Regions from separate parts of the Roseibium alexandrii DFL-11 genome, predicted to be linked through region 1. Evidence: predicted binding sites of a transcription regulator. Region 1 holds the regulator's gene; the other holds the start of a gene.
What was found. Region 1 encodes LexA, which represses DNA repair genes until DNA is damaged. Its sites were predicted from a motif close to TGTTCNNNNTGTGTTCNG; they were not measured.
Positions count from the first base shown of each region.

Region 2: a site for LexA is predicted at 4,442-4,459, ahead of SADFL11_RS13020 (PA0069 family radical SAM protein). Genes of this name have one in related genera too.

Region 1 is NZ_CM011002.1:1,489,297-1,497,064, reverse strand. Features, by position in the region: gene gltA (citrate synthase) at 516-1,808, opposite strand; gene gltX (glutamate--tRNA ligase) at 2,042-3,466, opposite strand; gene SADFL11_RS06965 (ComEC/Rec2 family competence protein) at 3,601-6,096, shown strand; gene lexA (transcriptional repressor LexA) at 6,166-6,879, opposite strand; gene SADFL11_RS06955 (hypothetical protein) at 7,224-7,622, opposite strand.
Region 2 is NZ_CM011002.1:2,812,604-2,820,371, forward strand. Features, by position in the region: gene SADFL11_RS12995 (aminotransferase-like domain-containing protein) at 1-701, opposite strand, end outside; gene moaB (molybdenum cofactor biosynthesis protein B) at 899-1,456, shown strand; gene SADFL11_RS13005 (Lrp/AsnC family transcriptional regulator) at 1,730-2,155, opposite strand; gene SADFL11_RS13010 (saccharopine dehydrogenase family protein) at 2,474-3,532, shown strand; gene SADFL11_RS13015 (glycosyltransferase) at 3,678-4,370, opposite strand; gene SADFL11_RS13020 (PA0069 family radical SAM protein) at 4,547-5,611, shown strand; gene SADFL11_RS13025 (ribonuclease HII) at 5,768-6,424, shown strand; gene SADFL11_RS13030 (DUF3179 domain-containing (seleno)protein) at 6,429-7,768, opposite strand, start outside.

The DNA of each region.
Region 1 (7,768 bases):
GGCCTATCGAATGCCTGCGGGCGGCGTAGCATTCCCGTGAAACAAGTTGAACGGCAGCGGGGCGCACTGATACCGTTCGCAGTAGTCGCTAGGGTTTGAGAGAGGAATATAGACCGGCACATGGCGGTGTGCCCGGTTATTGCGTGGTCGCCGAGTATCTTCCGATCGCAACACCGACTTGTGTTGGCTCTCAGGTTTTGCCGCAAGCCTGGCCGCAAACCGTTTATGAAGCTCCTGCGCGATACGCGGGACCAGATCTTCGACCAGTACGTCCTCATGTGGCGTACGTGACCTTTTTGACCTGTGATCTTGCATTTACGGTCCTCCATCCCAGGAAAATCACAACATGCTGTTGTTACGCGAACAAGCTGTGGCAACTGCGTAAGTGTTTTTAGGTAGATCAGACCGGAGATGCGAGAGCGTGAGTTTTTCTGAGAGGCGTCATCTCCCCCCAGAAACAAGAAAAGCCCCGGATCTGTGATCCGGGGCTTTGGTCTGGTCAGTGCCTGAACCAATCAGCGGCGCTGATCGATCGGTACGTAGTCACGCTTGGAGGCACCTGTGTAGAGCTGACGCGGGCGGCCGATACGCTGGGACGGATCTTCCACCATTTCCTTCCACTGGGCGATCCAGCCGACGGTCCGCGCAAGCGCGAACAGCACGGTGAACATTGTGGTCGGGAATCCGAGCGCGCGCAGCGTGATGCCGGAGTAGAAGTCGATGTTCGGATAAAGCTTCTTCTCGACGAAATACGGATCGTTCAGGGCGATCTTTTCCAGTTCCATCGCAATGTCGAGGAGCGGATCGTCCTTGATGCCGAGTTCGCCGAGAACCTCGTGGCAGGTCTTCTGCATGATCTTGGCGCGCGGATCGTAGTTCTTGTAGACCCGGTGACCGAAGCCCATGAGACGGAACGGATCGTTCTTGTCTTTCGCGCGGGCAACAAACTCCGGAATGCGGTCAACAGAACCGATTTCGGAAAGCATGTTCAGCGCCGCTTCGTTGGCGCCGCCGTGTGCCGGGCCCCAGAGACAGGCAATGCCTGCTGCAATACATGCGAACGGGTTCGCACCGGAAGAACCGGCAAGACGCACGGTGGATGTGGAGGCGTTCTGCTCGTGATCGGCGTGCAAGATGAAGATACGATCCATGGCGCGCGCCAGAACCGGGTTTACCTTGTACTCTTCACACGGAACAGCAAAGCACATGTGCAGGAAGTTCGCTGCGTAGCCGAGATCGTTGCGCGGATAAACGAACGGCTGACCGACGTGGTACTTGTAGGCCATCGCAGCCATGGTCGGCAGTTTCGCGATCATGCGCAGGGATGCGACCATCCGCTGATGCGGATCGGAAATGTCGGTGCTGTCATGATAGAATGCTGACAGGGCGCCGACGGTGCCGCAGAGGATCGCCATCGGGTGGGCGTCGCGGCGGAAACCGGAATAGAACCGGTTCATCTGTTCGTGGATCATCGTATGATAGGTCACACGGGTGACGAAATCGTCTTTCTGCGTCTTGGTCGGCAGCTCGCCATAGAGCAGCAGATAGCAGGATTCCAGGAAGTCACCATGGTCGGCGAGCTGTTCGATCGGATACCCGCGATACAGCAGCGTGCCTTCGTCACCATCGATGTAGGTGATTTTGGATTCGCACGATGCGGTTGAGGTAAAGCCCGGGTCGTAGGTGAACATGCCCGTGTCCTTGTAAAGGGACGAGATGTTCACAACCGACGGTCCGATGGATCCGTCAAGGACGTCGAAATCGTGGTCGTTGCCACCGACGTTGAGCTTGGCGTTGTTGTCGGCCATTCAGAAAACCCCCTATTTGTTACCCTTGCACTGCCGAGCCACGGGCCTTGGATGCAAGACCCAAATGAGGCGGCCAGACTGTGCTGGAGGAATGGTCGCGTCTTGCCTAGCCCATTTGCCGCACTGCCGCAAGCAGCAGCGTATAACGCTTTGGTCAAAGACCTACATGTTGCGGTTTGCTTATGTTCCGGCGCACTGCAGCAATATGCGCCGGAACAATGGTCAATGCTGTGTCAGGCAGCCTGATCGGCAATCCGGGCCAGGGATTCGTCCCGGCCGAGCGCAATCAGAACGTCATAAATGCCAGGGGAAGTGCCCCGGCCGGTCAACGCAGCGCGCAGTGGCTGGGCGACTTTGCCGAGTTTCACATCCTTGTCTTCCGCATAGGCTTTGACAGCCGCCTCCAGCGGTTCCGCTTGCCAGTCAGCAACGCCAGAAAGCACGCCGTTCAGATCGCCCAGAACCGCCCGGGCGTCATCTGTGAGGATCTTGATCGCCTTCTCGTCATTTTCGAGAGGACGCTGGCGCCAAAGGTAGGACGCGCTGTCGGTCAGTTCGACAAGTGTCTTTGCGCGTTCCTTCAGGCCGGGAAGGGCCGTCAGAGCCGTCTGGGCATTGGCCGCGTCCGACATCCATTCCAAGACCGCCGCCCCATCGCCCGCATGGGCTAGATAGACCTTCCAATGCTCAAGCAGCTCAGCGTCGTCGGTTGCGCGCATGTAATGGCCATTGAGATTTTCCAGCTTCTTGAAATCGAAGCGCGCTGCCGACTGACCAACGGCATCCATGCCGAACCATTTGACCATGTCCTCAAGCGACATGATCTCTTCATCGCCATGGCTCCAGCCGAGGCGGGCGAGGTAGTTGCGCATGGCTTGCGGCAGATAGCCGAGGGCCCGGTAGGCTTCGGCGCCCGTCGCGCCATGGCGCTTGGAAAGTTTGGCACCGTCCGGTCCGTGGATCAGCGGAATATGCGCCATTTTCGGCACGTCCCAGCCGTTGGCATCAAAAATCAACGTCTGCCGGGCCGCGTTGGTAAGATGGTCGACGCCGCGGATGATATGCGTGATGCCCATGTCGTGATCGTCGACAACCACGGCCAGCATGTATGTCGGCGTGCCGTCGGAGCGCAGGAGGACAAAGTCATCAAGATCCTTGTTCGGGATCACCACACGGCCTTGAACCATGTCGTCCACGACAGTTTCACCGTCTTGCGGGGCTTTCAGCCGGATCACCGGATCAATGCCTTCGGGCGCTTCGGACGCATCCTTGTCGCGCCAGGTGCCGTCATAACGTGGCGGCCTGCCTTCTGCGCGCGCCTTTTCGCGCATCGCATCCACTTCTTCCGGCGTGGAATAACAGCGGTAGGCCGTGCCGTTTTCCAGCATCTGGTCAACAACTTCCTCGTGGCGTGCCACGCGGGAGAACTGGGAGATCGGTTCGCCGTCCCAATCAAGGCCCAGCCACGAAAGACCATCCATCAGCGCATCGACCGCTTCTTGTGTGGAGCGGGCCCGGTCTGTGTCTTCGATGCGCAGCAGCATCTTGCCGCCGTGATGCTTGGCGAACAGCCAGTTGAAGAGTGCGGTGCGGGCACCGCCAATATGAAGAAATCCGGTCGGGGATGGGGCGAAACGCGTGACGATATCTTGTGCCATGGTGCTTTTTGAAAGTCTCTGTCAGAATGAGGCGCGGATCTGCGCCTGACGGATAGTGGCGCGGTCTTAGCATAGGCAAGCCTGAGGCAAAATAGGCTTTGCTGCGATCGTCAAACCCGGCAGAAGGAGCGCGGGTGGTACGGGAGGTGAAACCAGACGCCGATGATGACAACCGGGGTGTCCCCGGCGCTCCCGTTAGTGACCTTTCAGTTTTATCGTCAAACATGGATAACAGCCGCAGGCCCACCGACGCATCGCCCTGGATCGCGTTTCTGAGAGCCCGGAGAGAACGCAAAGACCGGCCAATTGATCAGCGCGCCGGTTGGGCGGGAACGGCGGACGATTGGGAGCAGTTTTGGCAAAAGCAGGGTCTTCTGTGGACCGGATTTTCCTTCAGCGCCGGTATTTTTCTCTACAGCTTGTTGCCTGACGAGCCGAGTTGGCCGGTTCTTGGCGTGCTATTCGTTTTATCAGCTGGTTTCGCGGGCTCCCATGCCATCCGAATGGGCCTGCCGCGAATTTTGATCCTTTTGCTCGCCCTTTTGGCAGGGCTCAGCACTGCAACACTCCGAACAGCTGCAGTGGACGCGCCCCGGCTGGCGGAGCCGATGACAGTTCTGTTGCGCGGTGAAGTCTTGAAGGTGCAGGAAACCCGGTCCGGCAAGCGCGTTGTGGTCCGCCTCAGTGAAGTTGATGCCAGAGCCAATACCGACGCGCGGTTTGCAAACCGGGTCCGGTTGCGCATTCCGGCAGATGCGGGCATTGCACCCGGCGACTGGATCAAAGTCCGGGCCCGCTTGTTTCCGCCCATGGGCCCTGTGGTGCCGGGCGGATATGACTTTTCCTTCCGCGCCTATTTTGACGGCATTGGCGCAAGCGGCTTCAGTTACGGAGCTCCTGAGATCGTCCAGGGACCTGCGCCATCTCAGGTCCTTCTGCTCGTTCGCCATGTTAATGGGCTCCGCCAGCACCTGGCGGCGCGGATTTCGGCGCTTTTGCCGGAAGGCCCGGAAACTGCTCTTGCGGTAGCACTCTTGGTGGGGGACCGCGGCGGTATAGATGAAAAGACCGAAGAGAGCCTTCGGGCTGCGGGCCTTGCGCATATACTGGCGATTTCTGGCCTGCATATGGCGCTCTTTGCAGGCGGTGCTTATGCTGTGTGTCTTGGCACCTTGGCACTCATCCCGGGCCTTGCGCTGCGCTGGCCAATCCATAAGGTCTCAGCGGTTCTCGCCCTCGTCGCGGCAGCTTTTTATCTTCTGCTGTCCGGGGCATCGGTCGCTACCCAAAGATCCTTCATTATGATCGCGCTGGTCTTTTTGGGGATCATGACCGGACGCCGGGGATTGACGCTGCGATCGGTCGCAATCGCCGGCCTGTTTTTACTTCTGCTCGCGCCGGAACGCCTGTTTTATCCAGGTTTTCAGATGTCGTTTGCGGCCGTGATCGCACTGGTCGCCGTTTATGATCTGTGGCGGTCGCATCAAAAGAGACGCAGGATTTTCATCCCATCAGCAAACGGGCCCTTTTGGTTCTTGTCCGGTGCACTAAAATGGGCCACCGGTTTGTTCGTGACGGCACTCGTCGCCGGGATCGCAACCGGCATTGTCGGTGCGTACCATTTTTCCCGGATCGCGCCCTTCGGACTGGTTGGTAACATGCTGGGAATGCCGGTTTTTTCGATCATCGTAATGCCAATGGGCGTGGTCGCACTGGTCCTGATGCCGTTCGGTTTGGCGGCAATCCCACTCAAGATCATGAGCGCCGGTCTGGCGGTGCTGATTCGGATAGCCGAGTTCACAGAACAAATTGCGCCTGACTTTGGCCGGATGGGCAGTTTGACCGGCCTGTCTGCCGCTGTTTTGTTGGCAGGCTTTTTGGGTTTGCTGCTCGCTCCAGGCCGCTTCCGGATGATCTGTTTGGGTCTTGCGTCTATCGGAATTGCGCTTGCGATAATATCGCGCCCGCCAGATATTTACATTCCGGCAACCGGGCCTCAATTGGCCGCGCGGGATTTTGAGGGAAGTTTACAGATGTCCAGCGCGAGAAGTTCTTTTTCCGTAGAGACTTGGTTCGAAAGGGAAGGAGTGTCAGCTGAAGCGATTAAATCGCGCAAGATGAAAGATGATCAGCGCTCTTGTGACCCTTCAGGCTGTGTTGTCCGGGCGTTTGCAGCGCGGGGAGTAGTTGGTGTTGAGCACGTGCCGATCCACATCGCGCTGCCCAAAACCCGGGACGCCTTTTTTTATGACTGTCAAAAGGCCGATATGATCGTGACCGATATGGTCGCGCCAGAAGTATGCCGCGCAGCCGAAGTGTTCGACCGGGAAATCAGAAAGGCGCGCGGCGCTGTCTCCATCTGGCTGGAACAAGTCTGTCGAACAGGCTCCCCAACGAAGGGCCCGCTGGTCAAAAAGGGGGCGAGAATAGAAGCTGCGGTTCAAAGAAGAAGTGAGGCGCTAGCCCAAGTAATGCATCCGCAAACTACACCGGCACCGGCTAAAACTGCCAACGCAGTCGTTTGCCAAACCCAAATACAATCAGTCGAGTACGCAAAACCAGCGCCTCCGCGGCCGTGGCACAAGCAAGGAACGGTCACGCGCGCCAGCTTGCGCGCATCAGCTGATTAAACCACTCGGGACTACTTACAAAACCGAAGCAGCGGGCAACTCTTGAAGATGCCTGCCAGTATAGACGCCTCAGTACCGGCGGAATAGAGAAACAAGTTTACCTTGCACACGGACACGGCCCGGTCCGAAAATACGGGTCTCGTAGGCCGGATTGGCGGCCTCAAGCGCGATCGATGGGCCTTTCTTGCGCAGCCGCTTGAGCGTTGCTTCCTCGTCGTCCACAAGGGCCACGACGATGTCGCCGCTATCGGCGCTTTCCGTCCGGCGGATCAGGACGGTGTCCCCGTCCAAAATGCCAGCCTCGATCATCGAATCTCCGCGCACTTCCAGAGCGTAATGTTCCCCTTTGCCGAGAAGTTCTGGCGGGACGCTGATGGAGTGGCTGTGGGTCTGGATCGCCTCGATCGGAACACCGGCCGCAATCCGTCCCATGACCGGGATTTCCGTCGATGCTGCAACAGGTTCCGGCGCGGGTGCTGGAGCCGGTGCCGGTTTGCCGAGAGATCCTTCGATCACTTCTGGAGAGAAGCTGCCTCTTGGACGCGGCGCACCCAGACCCGGCGCGATCGAATCCGGCAAGCGGACAACTTCCATGGCGCGGGCTCTGTTGGGAAGCCGGCGTATGAAGCCACGTTCTTCCAGGGCTGTGATCAGCCGGTGGATGCCGGATTTGGAGCGGAGGTCCAAAGCATCTTTCATTTCATCGAAAGACGGCGGGACGCCGGTTTCCTTCAGTCTTTCGTGAATGAACATGAGCAGTTCGTACTGCTTACGCGTCAGCATACTGCGGTTCCTCGCCCTGAGTTTGGTTTTGTCTGAGAATCGCTCAGTACAAATCAAGAACATGCTACCTGTTCTCATTGTGTTCTGCAAGGGTAAACGTTCTCTTACTGTTCTGCTGTAGCTGTTAGAATTAAACGGCACGGGCAGCGGTTTGTCTGGCCGTAAATAAATGGCAGCAGAGTTCAAAGTGCGGTTTGTTTTCAAAAGGTTGAGTGATCATCGACTGCGGACCGTAGGGTCCGCAATATCGGCCAATGCAAATTAAACGTGGAACGTATTGAAAACAAATAGAGAATTTTCCTCGATGTTAGATGCTTCCGGTCCAGGAGTGTTCGACTGCGGACCTATTGCGGACCCTTTTTGTTTCGGTGTTTGATCGCCCGTGCAAAGTACGGGAGGTCATATCGGTCCACATTTCGAATGTAATCTTTGAATTCTTTGTTGGTCATGCGCCCGCTGTCCACAAATGCCTTTTTCTCTCGTTCGATGAATTCAGCAAATATCAACATCGCCAGTCCGATGGTTTCACCTTCTTTTTGCATTTCCTTCGCCTCCATGAACGCAAGCGCTTCTGGGGCGTGCTGTTCCAGGATCTCGATGAGGATCCGTTCGCCAGTTAGCTTCATGGTCATTATTCGGAAATCATCGATGGCAGTTTCAATCAATTCGGACTGTTGTCGCTGTAATGCCTCTCCAAAGAGAAAGTAATCTATCTTTTCTCCAGCTCCGGCACAGGCCTGCAACAAAAACTCAAGCGGAATCGAGTTTCTTGCTTTCCATGATGAAACAGTCTTGTTCGATGCCTCAAAGTATTAATGTAAGCCCAAATCTGTTTTGAGTTTTAGAGCCAATTATACTCTATCGATTGGTCTGGAAAGACTATCGTTCT
Region 2 (7,768 bases), 1.3 Mb from region 1:
ATACCGCCAGACCGGGCACAATCGAGCGCCAGAACGGGGGCGACTGGTGTTCCGTCATAACGCAGGCTCTGATACGCGCCATCCTCGATAACGGCGCAGTCCAACTCGTCAGCAAGCCCAAGCAACCGCTGGCGGCCCGCTTCATCGAGTGTTTCCCCCGTCGGGTTGGCAAAGTCCGGCGACAGATACGCAAACTTTACCTTGCCGCCCCTCTCCTCAGCGGTTTTTCGGTAATCTACTGCGGACCGGTTGGTCATCGGGTCCAGCCGGTCGAAATTCGGCTCATAGGCATTGAAAGCCTGAAGGGCCCCAAGGTAGGTCGGCCAGCCAACCAGGGCGGTGTCGTTCGCAGACAAGAACAGTTTTCCGAGGAAGTCGAGTGCCTGCTGCGAGCCTGAGGTGATCAGGATATTTTCCGGGCCGCATGAAACGCCAAGTTTTGCCATTTCACCGGTGAGCCACCGGCGCAGCCGCAAACTGCCCTCGCTGACCGAATATTGCAGACCGGCAGCGGCCCCACCGCCGCTGAGGGCATCCGCATAGGCCGTTCGGAAAGCGTCCGCCGGAAACAGCGCCGGGTCGGGTATGCCGCCGGCAAAGGAAATGATGTCGGGCTGGTCCAGGAGTTTCAGGAGTTCGCGGATTTCAGATGCACTCATGCGCTTTGCGCGCGTCGCCAATACGGCGTCCCAGGTCATCATGCTTGGCTCATTCGGTTTCTTGTAAGTTCGATTAAATAAGTCAATAATACTGACCTAATTTGAATGCAAGTGTCTTATTCTTGTTATTTTTTGTAATTTTATTTCAACGCCACCGGTCTGAGACGGTCTAACCGTTGGCATCTCCTCTGGTTTCGCACAGGGCAATCACCTATGTCTGGATCAAACAGGAGCCCAAAATGTCCCGTCTTGATGAAAGCCGCCCGTTCATTCCGCTGAATATTGCTGTCCTGACCGTCTCCGACACGCGGAAACCGGAGGACGACAGGTCCGGAAACACATTGGTGGACCGGCTGGAAAAGGCAGGGCACACACTGGCAGACCGCAAGATCGTTGCAGACGACGTGCCCGCGATCCAGGCGATTGCCAAGGACTGGATTTCAACGGACGGCATCGACGTGATCATCTCCACCGGCGGTACGGGCTTTACAGGCCGGGACGTCACGCCGGAAGCGATGGAACCGCTCTTTGAGAAGAAAATGGACGGGTTCTCGGAGGTCTTTCACCGGATTTCCTATGACAAGATCGGCACGTCCACCATCCAGTCCCGGGCAACCGGCGGCGTTGCAGGCGCTACCTACATCTTTGTCCTGCCAGGCTCCCCTGGCGCCTGCAAGGACGCCTGGGACGGCATCTTGAAGTGGCAGCTCGACTACCGCCACATGCCCTGCAATTTCGTGGAAATCATGCCACGGCTGGACGAGCACCTGAAGCGCGGCAAACTTCAGGAAGCCTGAGGCCTGCCAATGAAGTGCCGTTCTCAAGGCGAAGCCGGGAAGGTCCATGATCAGAGGACGTGACCGCCCAGAGTTCCCGGCTCAAGGCCGGGACGGCAACCGTGGTTGTGCGTTCAACACTTGCCCATCTCCACGACACGCCGCCCCTGCGCAGGTAGGGGCCCAGTAACCACTTGTTCCGGCACTCGAAACAAAACCGCAAAGCCCCAGAATACTGGATCCCTGCCTGCGCAGGGATGGCTGAGCTGAGTTACCTTGGGGCTGTAAGACTTTTTAGCGCTTGCCGGCCGAGGCCAAACGGATATGGCTTTGGGTTTCCGCCACCTCCGGCAAGGCCCGGATTTGGTCCAGTGTCTGATCCAGGAGCTTGAGTGAGCGGACACGTAGCTCGGCGACCAGATCGAACGCACCGCTGAGCGTGTGAATGTCGGTGATCGCATCGATCCGCCGAAGGGCTGCTTGCGTTGCGCGGCCATCGTCCGCCTTGAGCCGGATCAATGTGAAGGCGCTGATCTGGTGATCTTCTTCCGACTGTCCGAGCTCAACGGTGAACCGGTGTATGACCTTCTGATGCACGAGCCGGTCGATGCGGTTCTGCACCGTCCCCCGCGACACCTGAAGTGCTGCCGCCAGATCTGTAACCGAGGCCCGCGCGTCGCGGGTTAGAAGGTGTAACAGCCGGTGATCCAGGTCATCCATGGTTTCTTCTCATTTATTGTCTTTGGCCAACATCCACAGCCCATCCATATGCTGTCCCGGACGCCGTGCAACGGAGATCCGGGACCAGGGCCGAAACGAAACCGACCCCGGCTCGGGGGCCGGGGCGGCGCCTCGGCATTATGTATCATTTTGCTATAAAACTCCCGTTTTGTAAGAATTATTGACATTTTGATTGACGCGGACTCACGGCTTAATGCGGGCAACCGGCTTCCCGGCGGGAAGCGGAATGTCGATTGCTGTGGTGACTGAACCGGCACAGGCCGGAGACAACCTAGTCATCAGCCTGGGAGGGAATTCATGAAGAAAATAGCAGTGCTCGGATTGGGGAAAGTCGGAGCTTTGGCAGCCCGCTTGTTACATGACAGCGGCTTCGAGGTTTATGCCTACGACCAGCATTCGCCCCGGGAAGAACTGCCGTTTTCAGTGCAGTCTGCAGACTTGAAGGCCTACGATGGCCTGCTGCAGATGTTCAAGGGCGTCGATGCCGTCCTCTCCTGCTTGCCCTATCAACTCAATGTCGGTGTTGCCACGGCAGCCCACGCGACCGGGATCCACTATTTTGATCTGACGGAAGATGTGCCGACCACCAAGGCGATCATCGAGATGAGCGAAACCGCCAAGGGTCTCATGGCGCCGCAATGCGGTCTGGCGCCCGGGTTTGTTGGCATTGTTGGCGCAAAACAGATCGGCGATTTCGATGACTGCCGGTCCTGCCGGATGCGTGTCGGCGCGCTGCCGCAAAACCCGACCGGGCTGATGGGTTATGCCTTCAACTGGTCACCGGACGGGGTCGTCAACGAATACCTCAACGACTGCGAGGTGATCGAGGATGGCGTGCGCAAATGGGTCTCGCCAATGGAGTGGCTTGAAACCGTCTATATTGACGGCATGAAACTGGAAGCCTTCACCACCTCAGGCGGGCTTGGCACCATGTGCGAGACCTATTTGGGCAAGGTCGCCAATATCGACTACAAGACCATGCGCTATCCCGGTCATGCCGAACTGATGAACTTCTTCTTCCACGAGCTCCTCATGCGCGAGCGCCGTCAGGAAGCCGGGGAAATCCTGGTTCACGCCAAGCCGCCAACCGACAATGATGTAGTCTATGTACATGTGGCGTCCGAAGGCACCATTGACGGCCGCCCGCGCCGGGAGGAATTTGTCCGGGCTTACAAGCCGATCGAGATCGGCGGCCAGATGCGCACGGCAATTGCCTGGACCACTTCGGCTTCCGTTGTCGCTGTCATCGAGATGGTGCGGGACGGCGCGTTGCCGGCAACCGGCTTCCTAAAACAGGAAGACATTCCGCTGGACGGGTTTTTGAAAACCCGGACCGGTTCGCTCTACGCAGCGTAAGTCTTTTCCCGAAGAGAAAAGCCCTTCGTCCACTTGGCCGCCCCTGCGCAGGCAGGGGCCCAGTAACATGCGGGGCCATCTCCGGAACAACGAAATCCTCGGTGTACTGGATCCTTGCCTTCGCAGGGATGCCTTCTTCGTTTGCTTACCCGTGCAGCTTGACCGCGAGACTTGCCGGAACACGAAGGGCGCCAACGGCAAAACGTGCCAGGGCCTGACGCAGGCCGGTGGCATAGCCAGCTGCTCCCGGTTCACCCGCGCATACGGCTGCCGCGCGTAAAAACACCATACGGTTGCGGCCGATGCGTTTTGCAAGGTCCAGATCTTCCATTTCCGGCAATGGCCGGTGGCCACCAAGCTTTTCATAAAACTGGCGGGAGATCAGAAGGCCCTGGTTGCCATAAGGCATACCGAGCAGCTGGCTGCGCACTGAAGCGGCCTTTTCAGACAAACGCGGACCAAGCCCAAAAGCCTCGTAGCGCAACCGGAAGGCTGCCGCCGTCTTCGGACCTTTTGGGGTTCGTCCCGCCCGTTCTATGAAGGCTTGGGCTTCATGATGCCAGCCGCTTTCCAGAAGGGTTTCAGGCTGCAGGAACAAAAGCCAGTCGCCGCGTTTGGCAACGCTTGCGCCATGCGCGAGGCGCTCGCTGCGCGGCCCTTTGCGCGTCACGAACGTGCAGCCAGCCGCATCAGCAACCATCGCCGTGTTATCGGTCGACCCACCGTCCACAACGACAACTTCCCGAACAACACCTTCGGCGGCTGCCGGAACCAAGGCAGCCAACGCGTGCACAAGGTCGAGTTCTGCGTTTTCTGTCGGAATTATGACACTAATCATGACCCTTTCTATGACATGAAATTATCGAAAGTGCGAGAGAAGGGGCTTGTCCGGCGCCGGATTTTGGATAATGTTCTTGTATTGTTCTCATAAAGAGTCGGCAGTCTATGACACTTGCACCCCCAATCCCTCCTGTTTCTGCTCAACCGGCGCCCGATGCGGCGGATCTGAGCCATATGGCGGCCGACCGGCGCCGGGGACGTGCGGCCGCGACAAACCTCTCGGGACGGTTCGAGCCCCTTTCTAAAGAGGCCTTCGACGACGGCTGGGACAGTCTCGACGAATTGCCACCGCTCAAGACGGAAGTGCAGGAAGAACGCGCGCGGACGATCATTACGCGCAATGAGTCTCCGGACATTTCCTTCGACCGCTCGATAAACCCGTATCGTGGTTGCGAGCATGGCTGTATCTATTGTTTTGCCCGGCCAAGCCACGCCTTCATGGGCCTGTCGCCGGGCCTCGATTTTGAAACCCGGCTTTTTGCCAAACCCAACGCCGCAGCGCTCCTTGAGCGGGAGCTCTCGAAGCCGGGGTACCAGCCCAAGGTCATCGCCATCGGTACCAACACCGACCCCTACCAGCCGATGGAGCGCAGCTACAAGCTTATGCCGGAGATCCTCGAGGTTCTGGAGAACTGCGGCCACCCGGTCGCAATCGTTACCAAATCGGCGCTCGTGACCCGGGACATCGACATTTTGTCGCGGATGGCCGAGCGCAATCTGGTCAAGGTAGCTTTGTCGATTACGACGCTCGACAAAAAGTTGTGCCGCGCCATGGAACCCCGCGCATCCGCGCCACACAAGCGTCTTGCAGCGGTCAGAACACTGAGCGATGCAGGCATTCCTACCTCCGTCATGATGGCCCCCATCATACCTGCGCTAACGGACAGTGAAATTGAGAACCTTTTGGAAGCAGCCGCTGAGCACGGGGCCAGCGAAGCAGCCTTTATTCTGCTGCGTCTGCCTCTGGAGGTGTCTGAGCTCTTTCGCGATTGGCTTTTGCGGGAACGCCCGGACCGCTACCGCCACGTGATGAACCTGATCCGCTCCATGCGCGGCGGCAAGGATTACGATGCCAAATGGGGCGAGCGCATGCGCGGGCGCGGCCCCTATGCCGACCAGATCGCCAAACGCTTCTCGTTGGCGGCCAAACGGCTGAGTCTGAATTTGCGCAAGAGAAAGCTGTCCACCGAGCATTTTATCCAGCCGCAAAAAGGCGGCGTGCAACTGGATTTGTTCTGAGCGCAGTAAAGAGACCGCATTTGCCCTCCAAACGCCGTCCCGAACGCAGCAAGGCGGAGATTCGGGACCTGCTGGCGTGCGCTGTGGTCCCGGCTCAAGGCCGGGACGGCACCAACATGTCTTGCGCCTTGTTTTGCCAGACGGCATTTTGGCCCAATGACCAAAACACCGTCCCTCTTCGACCTCGCGTTTCCGGACAACCCCGACCTGAAAATCGAGAAAAAACACGCCAAATCCTATGACGGCCTTTTGTGCGGGGTCGATGAAGCCGGCCGCGGGCCATGGGCGGGTCCTGTGGTGACGGCGGCGGTTATCCTGGACTATGCGAATGTGCCGGCCGGACTGAACGACTCAAAAAAGCTGACTGAGGCCAAACGGGAATCCCTGTTCGGCGAGATCCTCAAAACCAGCTGGGTGTGCGCGGCAAGCGCTTCACCTGCTACCGTTGACAAGCTGAACATCCGGACGGCGACGCTGAGCGCCATGGTGCGGGCAGTGAACGGCCTGCCCAGAGTTCCGCAATACGTTCTCATCGATGGCCGCGATGTACCACCCGGTCTCGCCCAACCCGGGCAGGCGCTGATCAAGGGCGATGGCCGCTGCCTGTGTGTCGCCGCAGCCTCTATCGTTGCCAAGGTGCTGCGGGACCGAATGATGGTCGCCTTGGAGCCCGAATTTCCCGGCTACGGCTTTGCCCAGCACAAGGGATACGGGGTACCAGCACACCAAGCGGCCTTGGATACCCTGGGGCCGACAGCGCATCACCGGATGAGCTTTAAACCAGTCCGGCTTGCCGCCGACACTACACTCTAGCGCTTCACCCGTCCCAAAGATCTGTTTTGGGGTAAAACTGCGACCAGGCGAACCAGAACGCCTCATGGCTGCCGAGATCCGCTCCGTCCTCGCCAACGGCCCGGATACCACCAGCATCCAGTTCCAGACGAACGTTCTCAACGCGGATCTCAGTCCCCTGTTTGAGTGTGGCAAAGGCCTTGCTGCGCTGAAAAGCAACTGGCTGTCCGGACGCCGTGACAATCCCGATGATGTCCTCATGCACGGGCAGCCGGGGATCGACATCGCCAATTGGGAAAATCGGTCCGTTGGCGTCCCGGCCATTGCGGAAGTCGAAGTCACGGCCAAGCGCGAGCGCTTCCACCAAAACGGTTGTTTCCGGATGCGCCCTCTTCCAGGTGCCCCAATCGGTCGTCACGACGCTGACCTGTTTTAGCTTCAGGTTCTTCTCCGCGAGCGGACCAGTCACCGCAGTGCCGAGGAACGTGTCGAAGACCGAGTAGGTGTTGACGTCATACATCACCTTATTGGACCGAATGAGCAGCCCGGAGGTTCTCAAAATCGGCCGCTCAATTCCCTCCGGCAGTTCATCCGTCAGGTAGGCCTGCGCAGCGCCACATAAGGTGCAGTATGGAATTCCCAGGGTTCGGCCGCCGAGGGTGTCATTCACCATCTCCCGCACTTCCATGATACGCCGTGGATAGGCCCGATAGTCCCCATTTACCCCTATCCCGAAAACAATATCGCTGTCCTTGAGCCAGGTTGCGTCTTCAGCGCTGCTAACCTCCGGATTGTCCACAGCGGGAATGCAGTTGCACTGATTGTCGGTCTGGTCATACGGGCGGTCATCGATCAAGACCCCACCCCAGGATACCAACCGCCAATCAATTTCGCCCTCGACAAAGATCCTGTCCCAGCCGGGTACTATCGTTGTGAAGATCTCGCGCTTGGAAGCGAGATAGTCGGGCGGTGCGGGAATACCCCAGGCCATGAGATGATCAGTCACCTCGCCCCAACTGTTGCGCAGCGGTATCTCTTTGCCCAGCAGTTCGGACGCGGCTTCGCTCAAAGCCTGGTTCAGTTGCGGGCCAGTCGCAAACCGCATCAAATCACTGATGATCCAGACAAGGCGCGGGTCTTTGGATGCAGCGACTTCGGCAAGCGCCAGGCTTTGGTCCCGTCCCCAACCCGCATGGGTCACCGGGTCGACAAGCGCCATTTTCACGGTGCGTTTAAGATCATCGGACAGCGGGCCGTCTGGTATCGCGGGAGGAGTACCGAATTTTTCAATCACGTAGTCTGGAAGGGCCGAGCGCTCTTGAGCTTGGGCAAGTCCACCGCCGACAAGAGCCAACAGCGGTATGA